DNA from 3 places in the Microbispora triticiradicis genome. Region 2 is predicted to be linked to each of the others. Evidence: riboswitches for the same ligand, from Rfam matches in the RefSeq annotation. Region 2 holds a riboswitch; each other region holds the start of a gene.
The links. A riboswitch is a leader RNA that binds a small molecule or an ion and turns the genes downstream of it on or off. The one in region 2 is predicted to bind cyclic di-AMP.
Positions count from the first base shown of each region.

Region 1: another riboswitch for cyclic di-AMP. It lies ahead of FED44_RS36305 (CHAP domain-containing protein); the one in region 2 lies ahead of FED44_RS01080 (C40 family peptidase).
Region 3: another riboswitch for cyclic di-AMP. It lies ahead of FED44_RS32470 (C40 family peptidase); the one in region 2 lies ahead of FED44_RS01080 (C40 family peptidase).

Region 1 is NZ_VANP01000002.1:591,993-597,888, forward strand. Features, by position in the region: gene FED44_RS07675 (D-arabinono-1,4-lactone oxidase) at 1-1,145, shown strand, start outside; gene FED44_RS07680 (glycoside hydrolase family 15 protein) at 1,242-3,017, shown strand; gene FED44_RS07685 (SPW repeat protein) at 3,138-3,605, shown strand; cyclic di-AMP (ydaO/yuaA leader) riboswitch at 3,934-4,077, shown strand; gene FED44_RS36305 (CHAP domain-containing protein) at 4,389-5,207, shown strand; gene FED44_RS35685 (hypothetical protein) at 5,357-5,896, shown strand, end outside.
Region 2 is NZ_VANP01000001.1:222,674-228,569, forward strand. Features, by position in the region: gene FED44_RS01070 (helix-turn-helix domain-containing protein) at 1-356, opposite strand, end outside; gene FED44_RS01075 (hypothetical protein) at 489-1,598, shown strand; cyclic di-AMP (ydaO/yuaA leader) riboswitch at 1,937-2,097, shown strand; gene FED44_RS01080 (C40 family peptidase) at 2,228-2,731, shown strand; gene FED44_RS01085 (SAM-dependent methyltransferase) at 2,897-3,640, shown strand; gene FED44_RS01090 (BtrH N-terminal domain-containing protein) at 3,650-4,633, opposite strand; gene FED44_RS01095 (hypothetical protein) at 4,762-5,896, shown strand, end outside.
Region 3 is NZ_VANP01000020.1:1,531-7,426, reverse strand. Features, by position in the region: gene FED44_RS32485 (NADP-dependent oxidoreductase) at 1-136, opposite strand, end outside; gene FED44_RS32480 (winged helix-turn-helix transcriptional regulator) at 232-642, shown strand; gene FED44_RS32475 (helix-turn-helix domain-containing protein) at 715-963, shown strand; gene FED44_RS32470 (C40 family peptidase) at 1,042-2,082, opposite strand; cyclic di-AMP (ydaO/yuaA leader) riboswitch at 2,150-2,303, opposite strand; gene FED44_RS32465 (amino-acid N-acetyltransferase) at 2,729-3,280, shown strand; gene FED44_RS32460 (RDD family protein) at 3,427-4,905, shown strand.

The sequences.
Region 1 (5,896 bases), on a different contig from region 2:
CCTTCAACCACATCGCCGACTCACCGGGCGCGCTCGTCTCGCTGGACGGCCTGCCCCCCGAGATCGACATCGACTCCGCGTCGGCGGCCGTCCGGGTCGCCGCGAGCGTGCGGTACGGCGAACTCGGGCGGCGCCTGCACGAGAAGGGCTACGCCCTGCCCAACCTCGCGTCCCTGCCGCACATCTCGGTCGCGGGCTCCTGCGCGACCGGCACCCACGGCTCGGGTGACGGCAACGGCGGGCTCGCGACGTCGGTGCGCGCGGTCGAGATGGTGACCGCCGAGGGCGACCTCGTCACGCTGAGCCGGGACGCGGACGGCGACCGGTTCGGGGGCGCCGTCGTGTCGCTCGGCGCGCTCGGCGCCGTCGTCGCCCTGACGCTCGATCTCCTGCCGGCGTTCGACGTCCGGCAGCGCGTGTACGAGGGGCTTCCGGCGGAGGTGCTCGACGACCGGTTCGACGCCGTCATGTCCGCCGCCTACAGCGTGAGCCTGTTCACCGACTGGCGGACCTCGCGCGTCAACCAGGTCTGGGTCAAGGAACGCCTCGCCCCCACCTCCGGCGGCCTCGACGACGCCGAGCCGGACGGCTTCTTCGGGGCGGCCCCGGCCGACGGCCCGCGCCACCCCGTACCCGGCGTGTCCCCGGTGCACTGCACGACCCAGATGGGGAGGCCCGGCCCCTGGTTCGAGCGCCTGCCGCACTTCCGGCCCGATTTCACCCCGAGCAGCGGCGAGGAACTCCAGGCGGAGTACATGGTGCCCCGGCGGCACGCGGCCGAGGCGTTCCGGGCGCTCGGCGCGATCGGCGATCGCATCGCCCCGGTCCTCCAGATCTCCGAGATCCGCAGCATCGCCGCCGACGACCTCTGGCTGAGCCCGAGCCAGGGGCGCGACACCGTGGCCTTCCACTTCACCTGGGTCAAGGACCCGGCCGCCGTGACGCCGGTGCTGACCGCGATCGAGGAGCGCCTGGCGCCGTTCGGGGCGCGACCCCACTGGGGGAAGCTCTTTACCCTCCCGCCGGACGTCCTGCGCACCCGCTACGAGCGCATGGACGACTTCGCCGCCCTGGCACGGCACTACGACCCCCGGGGCGTCTTCGCCAACGAGTACGTCGAGCGGTACGTCTTCGGGCGGCGATAAGCCGCGATTCGCGGGGATGGGCCGGGGTACGTGTGTGCCGCGGCCGCGCCGCGTCCCCGGCGTACGGCCCCGGCCGTACGGGTGAGGGGAGGCGCCATGCGGATCGAGGACTACGCGCTCGTCGGCGACATGCACACCGCCGCCCTGGTGGGCCGGAACGGCTCGGTCGACTGGCTGTGCCTGCCCCGCTTCGACTCCGGCGCCTGCTTCGCGGCCCTGCTGGGCGGGCACCGGGCCGGGCACTGGCTGCTGGCGCCCGCCGCGGGAGGCACCTGCGCCGGGCGCCGCTACCGCGACGGCATGCTGGTGCTGGAGACGACCTGGGACGTGCCCGGCGGGTGCGCCCGGGTCCTCGACTTCATGCCGCCGCGCCAGGAGGCGCCCGACGTCGTCCGGATCGTGGAGGGCGTGCGTGGCCGGGTGGAGATGCGTACGGAACTGCTGCTGCGCTTTGACTACGGCGAGGTGGTGCCCTGGACGCGCGAGCGCGGCGGCGAACTGGCCGTGATCGCCGGTCCGAACGCCGCGTGGCTGCAGTCTCCCGTGCCGCTGACGCAGGAGTCGCGCCCGCGCGCCGCGACCGCCTCGTTCACCGTCGCGGCGGGGGAGCGGGTGCCGTTCGTGCTCACCTGGCAGGAGTCGTGGCGGAGCCGCCCGCACCGGCTGGAGGCCGCCGAGGAGCTGGCGAACACCGAGCGCATGTGGCGGGAGTGGCTCGGCCGGTGCCGTTACCGGGGTGAGTACGCCGAGGCGGTGTCCGGCAGCCTCGTCACGCTCAAGGCCCTCACCTACGCCCCGACCGGCGGCATCGTCGCGGCGCCCACCACGTCCCTGCCGGAGCTGATCGGAGGCTCCCGCAACTGGGACTACCGCTACAGCTGGCTGCGGGACGCCGCGTTCACTCTCCAGGCGCTCATCGGGGCGGGGTACTCAGAGGAGGCGACCGCCTGGCGTGACTGGCTGCTGCGGGCCGTCGCCGGAGACCCGGCCGACCTGCAGATCATGTACACGATCGACGGCGGCCGCCGGATGCCCGAGCGGACCCTCGACCGGCTGCCGGGATACGAGGGGTCCCGGCCGGTGCGGGCCGGCAACGCCGCCGCCCGGCAGTTCCAGCTCGACGTGTACGGCGAGGTGATCGACTGCCTCTACCAGGCCAGACAGGCGGGGCTGGGGCCGGAGGAGGACGCCTGGGACCTGCAGCGCGCGTTCATGGACTATCTGGAGGGCGCGTGGCGCGAGCCGGGCAACGGGCTCTGGGAGGTGCGCGGGCCGCGCCGCCCGTTCGTGCACGCGAAGGTCCTCGCGTGGGTGGCCGCGGACCGGATGGTCGCCTCGGTGGAGCGGCAGGGCCTCGACGGTCCGGTGGGCCGCTGGCGCGCCCTGCGGGAGGAGATCCACCAGGACGTGTGCGCCCACGGGTACGACCCCGGCCGCAACACCTTCACCCAGTTCTACGGCTCCAGGGGGCTGGACGCCGCGCTGCTGCTGATCCCCCGGCTCGGCTTCCTGCCGCTGGACGACCCCCGCCTGGCGGGAACCGTCGACGCCGTGTGCCGCGAGCTCACGGAGGACGGATTCGTGCTGCGCTACCGGCCGGAGGCCGACGGCGTGGACCGGCTGCCGGGCGGGGAGGGGGTCTTCGTCCCCTGCTCCTTCTGGCTCGCGCACGCGCTCGCCCTGCTGGGCCGGCGCAGTCGGGCGCGGGCGCTGTTCGAGCGGCTGCTGTCCCTGCGCAACGACGTCGGCCTGCTGGCGGAGGAGTACGACCCCGGCCGCCGTCGCCAGGTGGGCAACTTCCCCCAGGCCTACAGCCACGTTTCGATCGTCAACACGGCGGAGGCCCTGACGGCGGCGGTGCAATCTGCCTGACAGATGTACTTCATCTGCAATCCGCGCGTCTCGCGGTCTCCCCTCCGTGCCGTCCCCGGTTGCATGATGCAAGAGAGGGGTCTCGGGCCCCCGGCCACCTGGGAGAAGAGGTGACACATCATGGTGCAACCAGGTCTGGCTCGACGCCCGGACGTCACGGAGCTGCGCCAGACGTACGACCGGGCGGGATCGACCGCCCCGGCGCAGGTCATGGACGCGGTGACGCTCCTCGCCGGCCTCTACCTCGCCATCTCGCCGTGGATCGTGGGATTCACCGGGTTCGGCGGCCTGACGGTCAACAACCTGATCGTCGGGCTGGTCGTCACGGCGCTCGCGCTGAGCTGCGCCTCCGCGTTCGGCCGGACGTACGGCGTGAGCTGGGTGACACCGGTGCTCGGCGTCTGGGCGATCATCGCGCCGTGGGTGATCAGAGGCCAGCCGGCGACCACCGCGACCATCTGGAACAACGTGGTCACCGGAGCGATCATCTTCCTGTTCGGCCTCGGCGCGCTCGCGTTCGCGGCCAACTACCGGCAGCACGAGCACGGCCGGCGGAGAGGAGTCGGCGCACCCGGCGGTGAGTGGTAGCCGGCGCGGCAGCCCGCCGCCTGCGGTCCGACGCCAGCGGTCCGACGCGGCGGGGCCGGCCGGATCGACGGGGCGTGAGAGGGTCCGAGCCCGCTCACGCCCCGCCATCGTGATCACCCCGCGTCATACGGGAGCCCGAGTGCCAGACGGGCCCGTACCGGGCGATGTGGCGCATATCACGGTTAGGTGCCGTCGGGGCGAGGACCTGCGGAAGCGTGGTGCAGAAGGTGCAGAAATGGACCCGTTTGCCGGTTTTTCGGTCGTGTCCTACTCGTGATCTACTATGCTTCCGGTCAGTGCGCCGGTGCGTGGTCCTCAACCCGAGGACGACCGGCGACCGCCGAATCCCGGATGTCATCGAACCCGGGAACCGGGGACCCACGTCTCTCTGGGGTGAATCCGGACCATCCGGTAGGGCTACTCCTGGCCCGAACCCGTCAGCTAACCCGGTAGGCGGCCAAGGAGAGGAGAGCGCGTGGAGTGTCCGCTCCACCTGCCCACCCGGTCCGGCCTCCGTCGCCGTACCACATGCCCGCCCTGGAACGTCTCCAGGCTTCCGGGGTGACGGCGCGCCCGTGACGGGCTGCCACATCTCCCGTTTCTGAATCCCGTCCGACCCCGCCCGCCCGGGGACCGCCGCGGCCGTGTCCGCCGGTGCGTCCGCCGGCGTGACGGTCGGTGTGACGGTCATGCCCGCATGCCGTCGTGCCCGGCGGCGGGTTCGTCATGTTCTGACGCGCGCCATAGGAGCCTTCGATTTCTACCGATCCGATAGCACAGCAGTTGCTCGACGCCGTACGCCCGGAGCTCGGCTACCGGGAACGGCCCGGGAAGCCGACCAAGTTCGGCGAGTGGTACGCCGACAACATCGCCATGGACTCCGACTTCAAGGCGGCTCCCTGGTGCGACATGTTCGTCTCGTGGGCGGCCGACCGGGCCGGCGTGCAGGACCACGTCGGCGAGTTCGCGCTGACCACCCGGCACGCCAAGTGGTTCGAGCAGCAGGGCGCCTGGAGTCGCGAGCCGGAACCCGGGGCCGTGGTCTTCTTCGACTGGTCGGGGTCGAAGCGCATCAAGGACATCGACCACGTCGGCATCGTCGAGAAGGTCGTCGGCGGCAAGGTCCACACGATCGAGGGCAACGTCGACGGCGTCTGGCTCAAGCGCAAGGTGCGCGACTCCAGCAAGATCGTCGGGTACGGCCTGCCACGCAAGGTCAAGGTGATCCCGAAGGTGACCGTCACCGTCCAGCCCGTGGCGGCGGACGCCGCGGTTCAGGGGGCGGTGGTCCAGGGGGCGGTGGTCCAGGGGGCGGCGGCGTCGGCCACGCGGAGCATGGCCGCGGGTCACGGGCAGCCGCCGGGCACGGCCTTCTCGCCGAGCGACGCCGTCCTGCCGGCCGGTCTGCTGTTCGCGCTCGTGTCGACCGCGGTGACCGGTCTGCGCTTCAGGGCCGCCGCGGCGGCGACGTCCGGCGGACGGCACCGAAGGGGTGGCCCGCGGCGGGAGGGGTACGGCGGCGAGCGGCGCGGCCAGGAGGTCGTGGGAGCCGGGGTGTCCGGCCCCGCCGCGGCGCAGGAGCCGTTCCACCTCCTCGGCTGACCGGCCGGAGAGGCGCCTGGGAACACTCTGGGAGTTCGAGATCGTTTGCGGGTGTCTGTGAAATTCGGCGACTCGCGCGGCTAGGGTGGGCAGCCACCCGCGGAAGCCGTGGAGCTTTCCCCCGATACGACCGCTGGGAGTTGTCTCACATGTACGGGCGCGTCCCCTCACAGACGAGCCAGGATGATCAGTTTCGTCAGGAGATCCTCTCCAGCGACGAGCCGTCCGGCACGAAGAGCAGGAAGCCCCTCGTCATCGTCGCCGTGATCCTGGTCGCCGTACTCGCGGCGGCGGGCGCGGGCTTCGCGTTGCGCGGCTCCACGGACCCGGGCCCCTCCGCGGGCGGTGCCGGGCAGCAGACGGCGCCGGCGCAGGAGAACGGCGCCGGTGATCCCGCCGAGGCGGGACCGGACTCCGGAACCGACGCCGAGGACGGCGCGGATGACGGCGCGGATGACGGCGCGGATGACGGCGCGGATGACGGCTTGGCGGGCGACGCCGAGGGCGGCGGCGCGGACGGAGGCGCGGACGGCGGCTCCGCGCAGGCGCCAGCCGGAGACGGCACGGGCACCGGCGCGGGCTCCGGCGCCGGTGGGTCCACCGGTCAGGCGCCCGGAGGCACGGGCCAGGCGAAGACCGGGCCGGCCGGAAAGGCGGGCGGCGGCACGAAGGGCGGCGGCACGAAGGGC
Region 2 (5,896 bases):
GGCTCGGGATCACAGCGCTCCACCGAAATGATCATCTTGTACGCCTGCAGCCCGCCGGGGTGCTGGGTCAGGGGCACGATCGTCGAGTCCCAGCGGCTGATGGGCTTCAACCGCACCCGGGGATCGCCGACCGGCGGCGCGCCGACGAGTTCGTCGAGCGGCACCTGGTAGGCCCGCGCCAGCGGCAGCAACAGCTCCAGCGTGGGCTTGCGTTCGCCGGACTCCAGGCGCGACAGGGTGCTGACCGATATGCCGGTGGACTCCGCGAGCCGGCTCAGCGTGCTGCCGTTCTGCCTGCGCAGCGCACGCAGCCGCGAACCGACGGAGGCCAGGACGGCGGCGTCGTCGTTTGCCATACCGGCAATCCTACTTGTCGTTTTCGCACGCGGGCAGGCCGATTCCATCGCCTCCGCGCCGGAAGTCGCGTGGCCGCCCGGTGAACGAATGTCCTCGATCGGACGTCATATGGGCGAACGGAGGGGAGCGTCATGCGTACCGCAGTCGTCACAGGGGTGATGGTTCTCGGCCTGGCGAGCGTGCCGCCCGCGGCGGCGTCCGGTGCGGCCCACCAGGGCCACCTGGGCTATCAGGGCTACCAGGCGGAGGCGCCCGCGCCCACGTGGAAGCCGGTCAGGGTGAACACGCTGCCCGGGGACGACGTGCTCAACGACGTGACGGTCCTGGGCAACGGGTCGGTGTGGGCGGCCGGGCACCGGGTCGTGAACGGCAGGCAGCGGGGTCTCGTCCAGCGGTTCGACGGCCGATCCTGGCGGGTCATCCCGAACAGCCCGCCGTACGAGCTGCGGGCCGTGACGGCCACCTCCGGCACGAACGCGTGGGTCTTCGGCGAGGGCCGGGCCGCGCGCTGGAACGGCCGCGGATGGACCACGATCTCCCTGGGCGGCGGCTTCTCGGCGACGGACGCCGACGCGACGGGCGCGAAGGACATCTGGGCGGTCGCCGGGACGTCCGCCACGGCGAGGCACTGGAACGGATCCTCCTGGAAGAGCGTCCGGCTGCCGGGCCGCGCCTCCGCCGTCGACGCGTACAAGGCCGGCGTGGCCTGGGCGGCGGGCGTCAAGGGCAACCGTCCCTCGATCATGCGGTGGAACGGGACGTCCTGGACCCTGGTCCCGGCTCCGGCCCTCACCCTTCCCGCGCCGGACGCCGTCGTGACCATCCAGGACATCGCGGTCGTGGGATCGAAGAACGTGTGGGCCGTCGGCGGGGTCAGCTGGGAGGGCGCGGACGAGCAGGGCGACGACGTCGACTTCGGCCGCACCCTGGTGATGCACTGGAACGGCAGGTCGTGGACCGTCTCCATCGGCTCCGCCAACGCCCAGCCGTACACCGAGGTGGAGCCCGACGGCAGGGGCGGCGTCTGGGTCTTGCAGGGCAACTGGAACCCCACCCTGTGGCAGGTCACGGGCTCGACGTGGCGACAGGCCCGGCTCCTCCGGAAGTCCGGCACCGACGCCGTCGTGTTCTCCGTCGCCCGCAGGCCGGGAACGACGACGATGTGGGGCGCGGGCTTCACCGTCCCGCAGGGCGATCCCGACGACCCCTCGGCCAACGGCACGTTCTGGCGTACGCAGTGACCGCCTGACCTCGCCACGCCGTGCACCGACGGCGTGGCCGGTGCTTCGGGATCGCCCGCGGCCGGCGGAAGACACCCCGTCGGCCGGATGCACGCGCCCTGGCGACCTGCGGAAGGCCGATCGGCCGGTGTGACGAGCGTCACGTTCTCCGGCTGTCACACCCGCCCTGACCTGCGGCTCCTCGCTTTATGATCCCTTTATGCGATCATAATCCCATTTGCACCCTTTGCGGCAATATGGCGTGTCTTGGTAGTTTCCTTGCCCAACGAACCCGGCCAGCCCGTGTTCGGAAAGCGCATCCACTGTCACCGGCGCCATGTCCTCTCCCGCCCCCCTGGGCGCCGGTGATGCCGAATCCGTGCCAGCAAGGAGGCTCGGAGCCGGGGAACCAATCGACCTTCCATCCGAAGGTCCGGGGTGAATCGGCGCGCAAGCGCTGTAGGGCGACTTCCCTGCCCGAATCCGTCAGCTAACCCGGTAGGCGCAAGCGGAAGACCCTAGGAGAGATCCCTCTGTCCGCCAACCCCACCACTCTGCTTCGCGCTGCCTGCGTCACGCTCGGTAGCGCAGCGCTCACCCTCTCCCTGACAGGCTTCGGCGCCCTGCCCGCCGGCGCCGTCACGGGGACCGTGACAGCCCCGCCCCCGGACTCGACGGCCATTCCGCCCGAGCCCCCCGTCACGGCGTTCACCCCGTACGCCGGAGGGGCCGCCACGGCCTCCACGGCGGAGGCCTCCGTCAACACGAAGCTCACCAAGGCCGCTGTCCAGCAGGAGAAGGCCGAACTCGCTATCAAGGTGGCGAAAAAGCAAATCGGCGACCCCTACGTCTGGGGCGCCACGGGCCCGCGGTCGTTCGACTGCTCCGGGCTGGTCCAGTTCGCCTGGCGCAAGGCCGGCGTCAAGATCCCGCGTACGACGTGGTCGATGCTCAACGCCGTAAAGAAGAAGGTCTCCCTGGCGCGTCTCAAGCCGGGCGACCTCATCTTCACCAGCGGCGGCGGCCACGTGGGCATGTACATAGGGAACAAGAAAGTGATCAACGCTCCCCACTCCGGCGCGGTGGTCAGGGTCGACCGCCTCAAGGGCTACTGGAGGAGCAACTTCGTCACCGCCGTACGCCCCGGCGTGTGACCCCGGCGTCGTGGACGACACCCCGGCGGGGACGTCCGGTCACACGTGACCGCGTCTCCGCCGGGGACCGGCCAGGCCGGCGGCGGGCCGGCGGTCGTCCCGGCGCCGCCCGTAAGGGCGGATTCGGCTTGCCGCAAGGGTTCGGGGATGCGGAAGGATTGGGCCATGGACCGCCAGCTGATCAGCCATCTCGCTCATCGGGACCACCCCATCGCCGCGCCGGTCTCCGGTGCCAACGTGACCCGGCTGCTGCGCCGGGCCCGGCTGGCCGAGGGGGCGAGGATCCTCGATCTCGGCTGCGGCGAGGCGGCCTGGACGCTGCGCGCGCTGGCGCTCTACCAGGACGCGACCGCCGACGGTGTGGACATCTCCGCGCTCGGCCTCAAGGCGGCGGAACAGGCGGCCGAGGTCCAGGGCGTCTGGGAGCGCATCCGGTTCCACGAGCGGCCGGCCGCCGACTTCCCGGTCGCCGAGCAGTACGACCTGGTGCTCTGCGTAGGGGCCACGCACGCGTTCGGCGGGCTCGTCCCGACCGTCGAGCACGTCCGCCGTTACCTGCGGCCGAACGGGCTGGCACTGGTGGGCGAGGGATTCTGGGAGCGCGAGCCGACCACGGAGGCGCTCACCCGGCTGGGCGCCGCGAAGTCGGAGTTCCTCGACCTGCCCGGCACCGTCGCCGCCGCCGAGTCCCCCGGTTTCGACGTGGTCCACGCGTACACCAGCGACCTGGCCGAATGGGACGAATACGAGTGGTCCTGGACGGGCACGCTGCTGCGCTGGGCCAACGAGCATTCCGGCCCGGACGCCGACGACGCTCGCACGGCGGCTCTGGAGCACCGCGACATGTGGCTGCGCGGTTACCGGGGCATCCTGGGGTTCGTCACGCTCCTCCTCCAGCGGAGGAACTGACCCGATCCCCTACAGCTGACGGAGCACCCGCATGGCGTCCTCCTCCACGCGTGAAAGATCGCGGAGGATGACCCCGGCCTGCTCCAGGTGTCCCGCGTCACCGCTTTCTCCCGCCTTCGCGATCAGGACGGACACCTCCGTCCAGAGGCCGGCGGCCTCGGCGTACAGGCGGTGACCGGTGCGGAGGCCGCCGTCGTCGATCAGATGCGTGCACTCGTCGAGGAAGTCGCGGTAGAGGGCGCGGAACAGGGCGCCGCCGGTTCCTCCCTTCTCCATGAGGAGAGCGGCCTGCGGCAGGTCCCGCCGCGGCTCGGCGGCGCGTAGCAGCCATCCGGGCACCAGCTTGCCGGCCTTCTCGATGCCGCGGTGGCCCAGGTTCGCGATGGGAGCGGCGAGGAAGGCGTCGGCGCAGTCCCGGATGGCGGGGATGATCTGTTCCTGCCAGTTGAGCGGGCGGGCCGGCAGGGTGAGGGTGAAGGACCGGTTCCTGGCGGTCATCGGGCCGCGTTCGGCCCGCGCCCTGGCGAGGCCGTCCCGGCCGGTGCGTACCGCTCCGCCCTGCTGGTCGGTGTCCACCAGGTAGACCTCGTGCTCGTCGTAGCCGTACATCGCGACGACATGACCACCGAAGTGCACCTTGGAGCGGAAGTAGTCCAGGTGGTAGCAGTCGAGCTGGAGGCCGACCGGCCGGCCCGCGTCGACGCGGGCGGCCACGTTCTCCCACGCCTTGCGCGACGAGGTGGTCTCCTCGGTCGCCAGCGTCAGTCCCAGCCGGGCGGCCAGGTTCCTGGTGAGTTCGAACGGCTTGACCCGGCCGCCGAGGAAGGGGATCGGCATGGCCTTGCTGTCCCAGTAGACGAAGGACAGGCCCGACCCCAGCCCGAACAGCATGGGCTCGGACAGATCGAGCCCCTCGTGCCGCAACAGCACCCCCAGCGCCGTCGTCTCGCAGTGGCGCATGCCACGGGTCTCGACGTCCTTCACGAAGGTCATGCGTCGCTCTCCTCATGCCGGCCGACGGTCACCCTGAGACCTCCATGATCGGCCATCCGGCCCGCCGCACCTGATGTGAGTAGGGAGGTACTCATGCGGAGCGTCAGAGGCCTGTTTAGCCTTCGAGCATGTCGATCGAGCTCGCCGTCGCGCTGGGCGCGATCGCCACCAAGGCGGCCGTCACCGCGCTGCTCCAGCAGGGCGCGTGGGACGACGCGAACTGGGCGATCGTCGCGCACCAGGTGATCGACGCCGTGGTCGGCGTGCGGAACCGGCCCGACGCGGGGGTTCAGCGGATCGGCCAGCGGTTGGACGTGCTGGAGCGGCAGATCGCGGCGGTGGGGCGGAAGGTCGAACTGATCCCGGTACGGGAGTTCGACGAGCACATGGCCGCGGGGCGCCGGTATATGCGGGACCTACGGGACCAATGGCGCACCGCCTACGACCGGTACGCGCTCGTCGAGCGAGCACAGCACGAGTTCGTCCGTGCGTTCGGCATCGCAGAGAACATGAAGGACGCGTCCCGGCAGGCGCTGGCGGACACCGCCATCGCGGGCTGCTGGTTGTGGGTGCCCTCCATGCCTGACGTGATCAAGACCATCGGGCAGGCACGGCTGATCCTGGAACAGGAGTTGCTGTTCGGCGCGACCCTGCCCACCAGCTCGTACGCCGACGTGGTCAGGCTCTGCAGGGCGTACGGCGAGTGTCCCGCGTGGACCGGGAATCCCGTCGTACCGGCGAGCGGTCCGCCGACGCCCGGCGCCCGGGTGGCCGTCAGGGCCGAGTACAACCGGTGGACCAGATGCGCGGGCGTCGACATGCGGGTCAACCCGGCAGGCGACGACGGTGCTCGGCAGCGGGCGGTCACGACGCGCGGCGGGCCGGTGATTCCGGTCGTCACGGCTCCGGGCCCGCAGGAGCGGGTGACGATCGAGCTGCACAACAGGCGCGCCGACTGGATCTCGGTGTCGGTGACGGCGGACGCCGTCGTCGTACGGCTGCCGCAGCACAACAAGCTGCCGGGCCAGAACAGGGTGGCCCCGGGGAGCTCGGCCTCGCTGACTCTGCCTCGGCCGGGGTTCTCGGCGTCCTTCTCACCGTACGGAAGCCCTTCAGGCCTGCCGTCGGATCAGTACTTCGCGAGCCCGCGGAACGGCCTGGCCTCGAACACGTCGCCGATACCGCCGATCCCCGCCATCGGTTTCGTCCTGCCCCAGCGCTCCAGGCGGCTCCAGGCCGCACCGCCGCCCTCGACGCCGCGGA
Region 3 (5,896 bases), on a different contig from region 2:
CGCCGGAGACCGTGAAGAGATCGATCGGGTTGACGGCCGCCGCCTCCACCCGGATCCGCACCTGGCCCGGCCCCGGCTCGGGCTCGGGCACCTCGGCCACCTGTACGACTCCGTCCCGCCCCACCAGTGCTCTCATGTGTCCTCCTCTCCGTACGACAGGAGGTTATGGAGAGTTACTCTCTTGCGGTAAGGAGGCACCCGCAAGTGCGTAACGGAGGCGGAGGGAAGATCATGCCCACCCGGACGGCGGCCCAGCGGCGGGAGGAGGCGCGGCGGCGGTACGACGCGTACGTGGCGACCTGCCCGTCCCGGCAGTTGCTCGACGCGCTCAGCGACAAGTGGGTGAGTCTCGTGCTGACCGCGCTCGCTCGCGGGTCCCTCCGCTACAGCGAACTGGCGAGGACGATCGCCGGGGTGAGTCAGAAGATGCTCACGCAGACGTTGCGGACGATGGAACGCGACGGACTGGTCTCGCGTACGGTCACCCCGTCGGTGCCGGTACGAGTCGACTATCGGCTCACGCCCCTGGGTGAGAACCTGATGCCGCTGATGGAAGCGATCAAGAATTGGGCGGAGATCCACATGGAGGACGTGGAGGCCGCAAGGGAGGCGTATGACCGGCGGCCCGCCGCCGCACCTTGACGGCCTTCAGCAAAGGCGTTTACCGTCCCTGGAGGGTGGGCCGACGAATCATCGTCGTGGGGAGGGCGGACGATGGGTTATCCGGAGGTCGTCTACCGGGGTGAGGATCTCGCCTCGGACCTTGAGCGTGCCGGTCTCACCGAGGAGGACCTACTGCTGCTCGCCGAGCTGGCGAAGGGCGTCACCGCCGACCGGGTGGGCCGCAGCCTCGACGTCAGCGGACGTACGGTGCGGCGGCGGCTGCGCTGCATCTGCGACCGGATCGGCGTGGCGACCGCCATCGAGGCCGTCGCCTGGGCCGCCCGCCGCCGTCTCATCTGAGCACGTCCCGAACTCGTCCGGCCGCGCACGCGGGCGCGGCCGGTGAACGGTGGTCGTGCACGCCGACCATCCGTGTGATCAGTCGGCGACGCGCACGCCGCCCGCGAACGGCCGTCCGGCGATCTTCGCGATGTGGATGACGTCACCGGTGCGCGGCGCGTGGACCATGTAGCCGCCGCCGATGTAGAGACCCACGTGGTGCAGGTCGGAGTAGAAGAACACGAGGTCGCCGGGGCGGAGCTGGTCGCGGGAGATGTGCGTGCCGGCCGTCCACTGGTCGCCCGTGTAGTGGGGCAGGCTGATGCCGACGGACTGGTAGGCGGCCATCACCAGGCCGGAGCAGTCGAACGAGCGCGGCCCTTCCGCGCCCCAGACGTACGGCTTGAGCTGCTGCGCGAGGGCCCAGCGCGCCGCCTGGGCGGCCTTGCCGCCCCCCACGATGGGGAACGACATCTTCCTGCGCGTCTCGGTGCCGACCTCTCGCGAGACCTGCCGGTAGAGGCTGCTCTCGGTCTTCTTGATCAGTTTCGTGATCTTGTCGCGCCGCGTGTCGAGGCCGTCCAGCAGCTTCCTGACCTCGCTCTGGCGGGCGGCGGCGCTGGACTTGGCCCGCGCGGCGGCGTCCATCGCCTTGCTGACCTCCGCGACCTCCTGGCTCTGCTGTAACTCCAGCGCGTACGTCGTGGAGGCCTGGTCGAGGTACTGCCGCGGGTCCGTGGACTTCACGAGCACCAGGGCGTTGCCGAGCCCGTTGGTCATGTAGGAGTGCTGGGCGAGGGCGCTCGCCCTCTGCCGGCGGGTCTCCAGTTCGGCCTCGCTCTTGGCGAGGTTCTTCTTGGCGAGATCGGCGGACCGCTCGGCCGCCTTCAGACGCACCCGCTCGCCGTTGTACTGCTCGGTGAGTGTCTCGATTTCGCTGTAGAGGTCCTCCACCTCCGCGGCGAGCTCCTTGAGGCTCGGCTTCGGGTCGGCGGTCGCGCGGACCACCGGAGCGCCGAATGTGACCGCGGCGAGCGCGACTCCGACGAAGGTGAACCGCCGGATGGCACCCGGACCGGCCGGGCCGGGTCCGGGCCGTCGGCGACGGGCGTGCCTGCCCGCCTGCCGTCCTCCACGCATGCGCAACCGAGCTCCTCTCCCATAGGTGCCCCCGCATCGGCCGGCGTCGTCGTGACGGGTCGTGCGGCTGGGCACTGCCGAGCGCCTGCCGGGTTAGCTGACGGGTTCGGGCCGGAGCAGCCCTACCTTGCGGATTCACCCCTGGACGATCTGAACCTGAACCGATCCTGATCCCATGGATTGGGTCCCCGGCTCCTCTCCGCACCCGGCCCCCGACAGGGTTCGGGCACCGGTGCTTCGAGGATTCGGCGCCCGATCGTCGAGATCGCTCACGACGATCGGCATCGTCGCTGGACGATAGTGCACCCTGAGTTGTTGCTCAACCAGAACTCGCAAACCCGTCTACGTTTCACAACCAAATGATCACGCTAGGGTCACGAGTTGATCAGTGATACCGGCTGGTCTACCTGGGTTTGTGGTGCTTTGGTGACGTATGAGGTGCTGGTCGGAAGCAGAGAAAATCGATGCGCGGCCAGGCGTGCGCCACGGGGCCCGATCCGGCGTCGATCCGTATTCCGGTGGCTACAGAACGTCAGGCGCGATGTCGGACGGGCCGTTTGGGGTTGACCGTAAATCGGAGCCGCCTTCGCCGATCCGCGCGCGACGGGCGAGGGGGACGGCGGGAGGGGCACTAGGCTGGCCGTTCATGGAGCAGGTCGCCGCACAGACACCGAGCGGATCCGGCGCCAGGGGCGTTATGGTGCGCCGGGCCAGGACCCCGGACGTCAGGGCGATCCGCCGCCTCGTCGACGCGTACTCGGGCGTCGGGCCGCGCCTGCTGAAGAAGAGCACGGTCACGCTGTACGAGGACGTCCAGGAGTTCTGGGTCGCGGAGATCGGCGGAGAGGTCGTCGGCTGCGGCGCGCTGCACGTGCTCTGGGAGGACCTGGCCGAGATCAGGACCGTCGCGGTGGATCCGGCGGTGCGCGGTGGAGGCGTCGGCTACCGGATCGTCGCCTCGCTCATCGACGCCGCGCGCGGCCTCGGCGTACGCAGGGTCTTCTGCCTCACGTTCGCCGTGGACTTCTTCGCGCGCCATGGTTTCACCGAGATCCAGGGCACCCCCGTGTCACCCGAGGTGTACGCGGAACTCCTCGCGTCGTACGACGAAGGCGTCGCCGAGTTCCTCGACCTGGAGCACGTCAAGCCGAACACACTGGGGAACACGCGAATGCTGCTGCATCTCGATCGCCATTGAGTCATAATGCCGACATTGGTGGCTGATCTTGACGGTCATGGTCAGTCGCTGCAAAGGTGACTGTTGATACGCGTGTCGCTACTTTTGGCGGTATCAGCGTGTGCTACTGAGATGCGGCGCATGCGTCTTCGAAACGAGGTGACACGGTGAGCACCGGACAGCCGCCGTACCCCCAGGACGAGTCGGACGGGACGCCACCGCCGCCTTCGAACCACGGGTACAACCCGGACAGACCTTCCCAGGACTACGACCCCGAGGCCACGGTCGTCGGCTATCGGGCACAGCAGACGGGCCCGCAGCAGACTCCCGGCCAGACCCCCGGCCAGGACTCCGGCCAGGGCGGATACGGACAGCAGCAGTACGGCCAGTCTTCACAGGGCGGATACGGCCAGCAGGGTTATGGCCAGGAGACGGGCCCGCAGGGCTATGGCCAGCAGTACGGTCAGCAGGCTCCGCAGCAGGGCTACGGTCAGCAGCAGTACGGCCAGCCTTCGCAGGGCGGATACGGCCAGCAGGGTTATGGCCAGGACACCGGCCCGCAGGGGTACGGCCAGCAGGCTTCACAGCAGGGCTACGGCCAGCAGCAGCACGGTCAGTCCTCCCAGGGCGGTTATGGCCAGCAGGGTTATGGCCAGGAGACGGGCCCGCAGGGCTATGGCCAGCAGCAGTACGGCCAGCAGGCCCCGCAGCAGGCGTCGCAGCAGGGCTATGGCCAGCAGTACGGTCAGCAGGCTCCGCAGCAGGGCTACGGTCAGCAGCAGTACGGTCAGTCCTCCCAGAGCGGGTACGGCCAGCAGCAGGGTTACGGCGAGCAGCAGGGTTACGGCGAGCAGCAGGGTCAGCCGACGGGCGGCTACGGCCAGCAGTCGCAGGGGGGCTACCAGCAGTACGGCCAGCAGACCGGCCCCCAGGCATCCGGCTCGCAGGCGTACGGCCAGCAGGGCTACGAGCAGCAGGGTTACGGCCAGCAGGCTCCGCAGCAGGGCTACGGCCAGCAGCAGTACGGCCAGCAGCAGTACGGCCAGCCCGGCTACGGCGGCGGGCAGGCCACGCCGGGGTACGGCCAGCCCGCCTACGGACAGTCGTACGCGCCGCAGGGGGCGATCCCGCCCGGCGCGCCGGCCCCGCTGGCGGAGTGGTGGCAGCGCCTCGTCGCCCGGCTGATCGACGGTGTCGTCGTCGGGATCCCCTACATGATCCTCAGCGCCGTCATCGGGGGCTTGGTGTTCACCGCCGCCAGCATCGACCCGACGACCGGCGTCACGACCCTGGAGAGCGGGGCCTTCCTGGCCGCGCTGCTCGTCGCCGTGCTGGGGGGCGTCGTGATGGCCGTCTACGAGTTCTTCATGCTGCGCTCACGCGGGCAGACCCTCGGCAAGATGGCGATGGGCATCAAGGTCGTCCCGGTCGGCGGAACGCTGACCGCGGCGGGGCTGCCCCAGGACGCGGCGATGAAGCGCGCCGGAGTGCTCTTCGCCTTCCAGTTCCTGTCGTGGATTCCCTTCATCAAGTACCTCGCGAACCTGGCCGCCCTTCTCAACGTGCTCTGGCTGCTGTGGGACAAGCCGCTGCAGCAGGCTTTGCACGACAAGGTCGCCAACACCGTGGTGGTCAAGGTCAAGTAATGACCGCGGACGGGGCCGATGGTGTGGACCATCGGCCCCGTTTTTCGTATGGCGTGACGGTTCCGGGCGTCGACGGCGCCTGCTCCGGAAAATTCGGTAACGGAACCACCCGGACATGCCATGCTTGGCGGACCGGCGGACCCGCCCGAGAGATGGCAATGACCGCGACACCGCCACGTCAATCCTTCCGGTCGACCGCCGTCACCCCGCTCCGGGCCATATCCGGCCGGAGCGGCTTATGGAACCCGCTCGACGCTCTTATGGGCCCGAAGGCGGCGCACCGGCCCTTATGGGCTCCTCCGCCCGCCCGGCCCCGGCGAGCCCCGGTGCCGACGCCCGAAACGGCGGGCCGTTTGGCCGCGCGAAACCTTAGGCGGGCCCGGCCGGCGGGGGCGGCCATGCGTTTGTGGCGCGGCCGGTTAAATCGATCTTCGGGCCGCCCGGGCAGTGGATCTTGTCGGGATGCGGTGCGGTCCTCTCTTTTTGCGAGCCTTCCCGGCACCGAGGATCTGTTTTAGACGCGCGTATATCCCGTCAAGGGTGCGCCGGTCGTACCAGAAGGGTCACGGTGGTCATGAAGATCCGAGTGCCGGGGGACGCGGCGTCCCCTCGTTTCAGTGACGCTCATCAACGGTACGGCGTGCCGGGACGGACCTATTGTGTGAGAGTTGTGTGAGAGTCGGATGGAGAGCCGGAAGGAGAGGCGGACAGAGTGGCTGACAGAGTGGCGGATTGCTGGTTCAGCCTTGTCGCCGCGCCTTCGTGGCGCTGGCTGACAACGCTCTGACCTGCGGCTTCGCCGCTACGAGCCAAGCGTCCGGCCGAGTGGGAGCCCTTGCCGTCCCGCCGTGAGTAGTGGCCGCGGGCGGCCGAAACATCGGGCCGGACGGCTTCCGGTGACCGTCCGGCCCGACATTTGGGTACGATTTCGTGGAGCATCCGGTAAGGCCGCTGGAGAGACGAGGATTAGGCTGCCACCCCCGGGGCACCC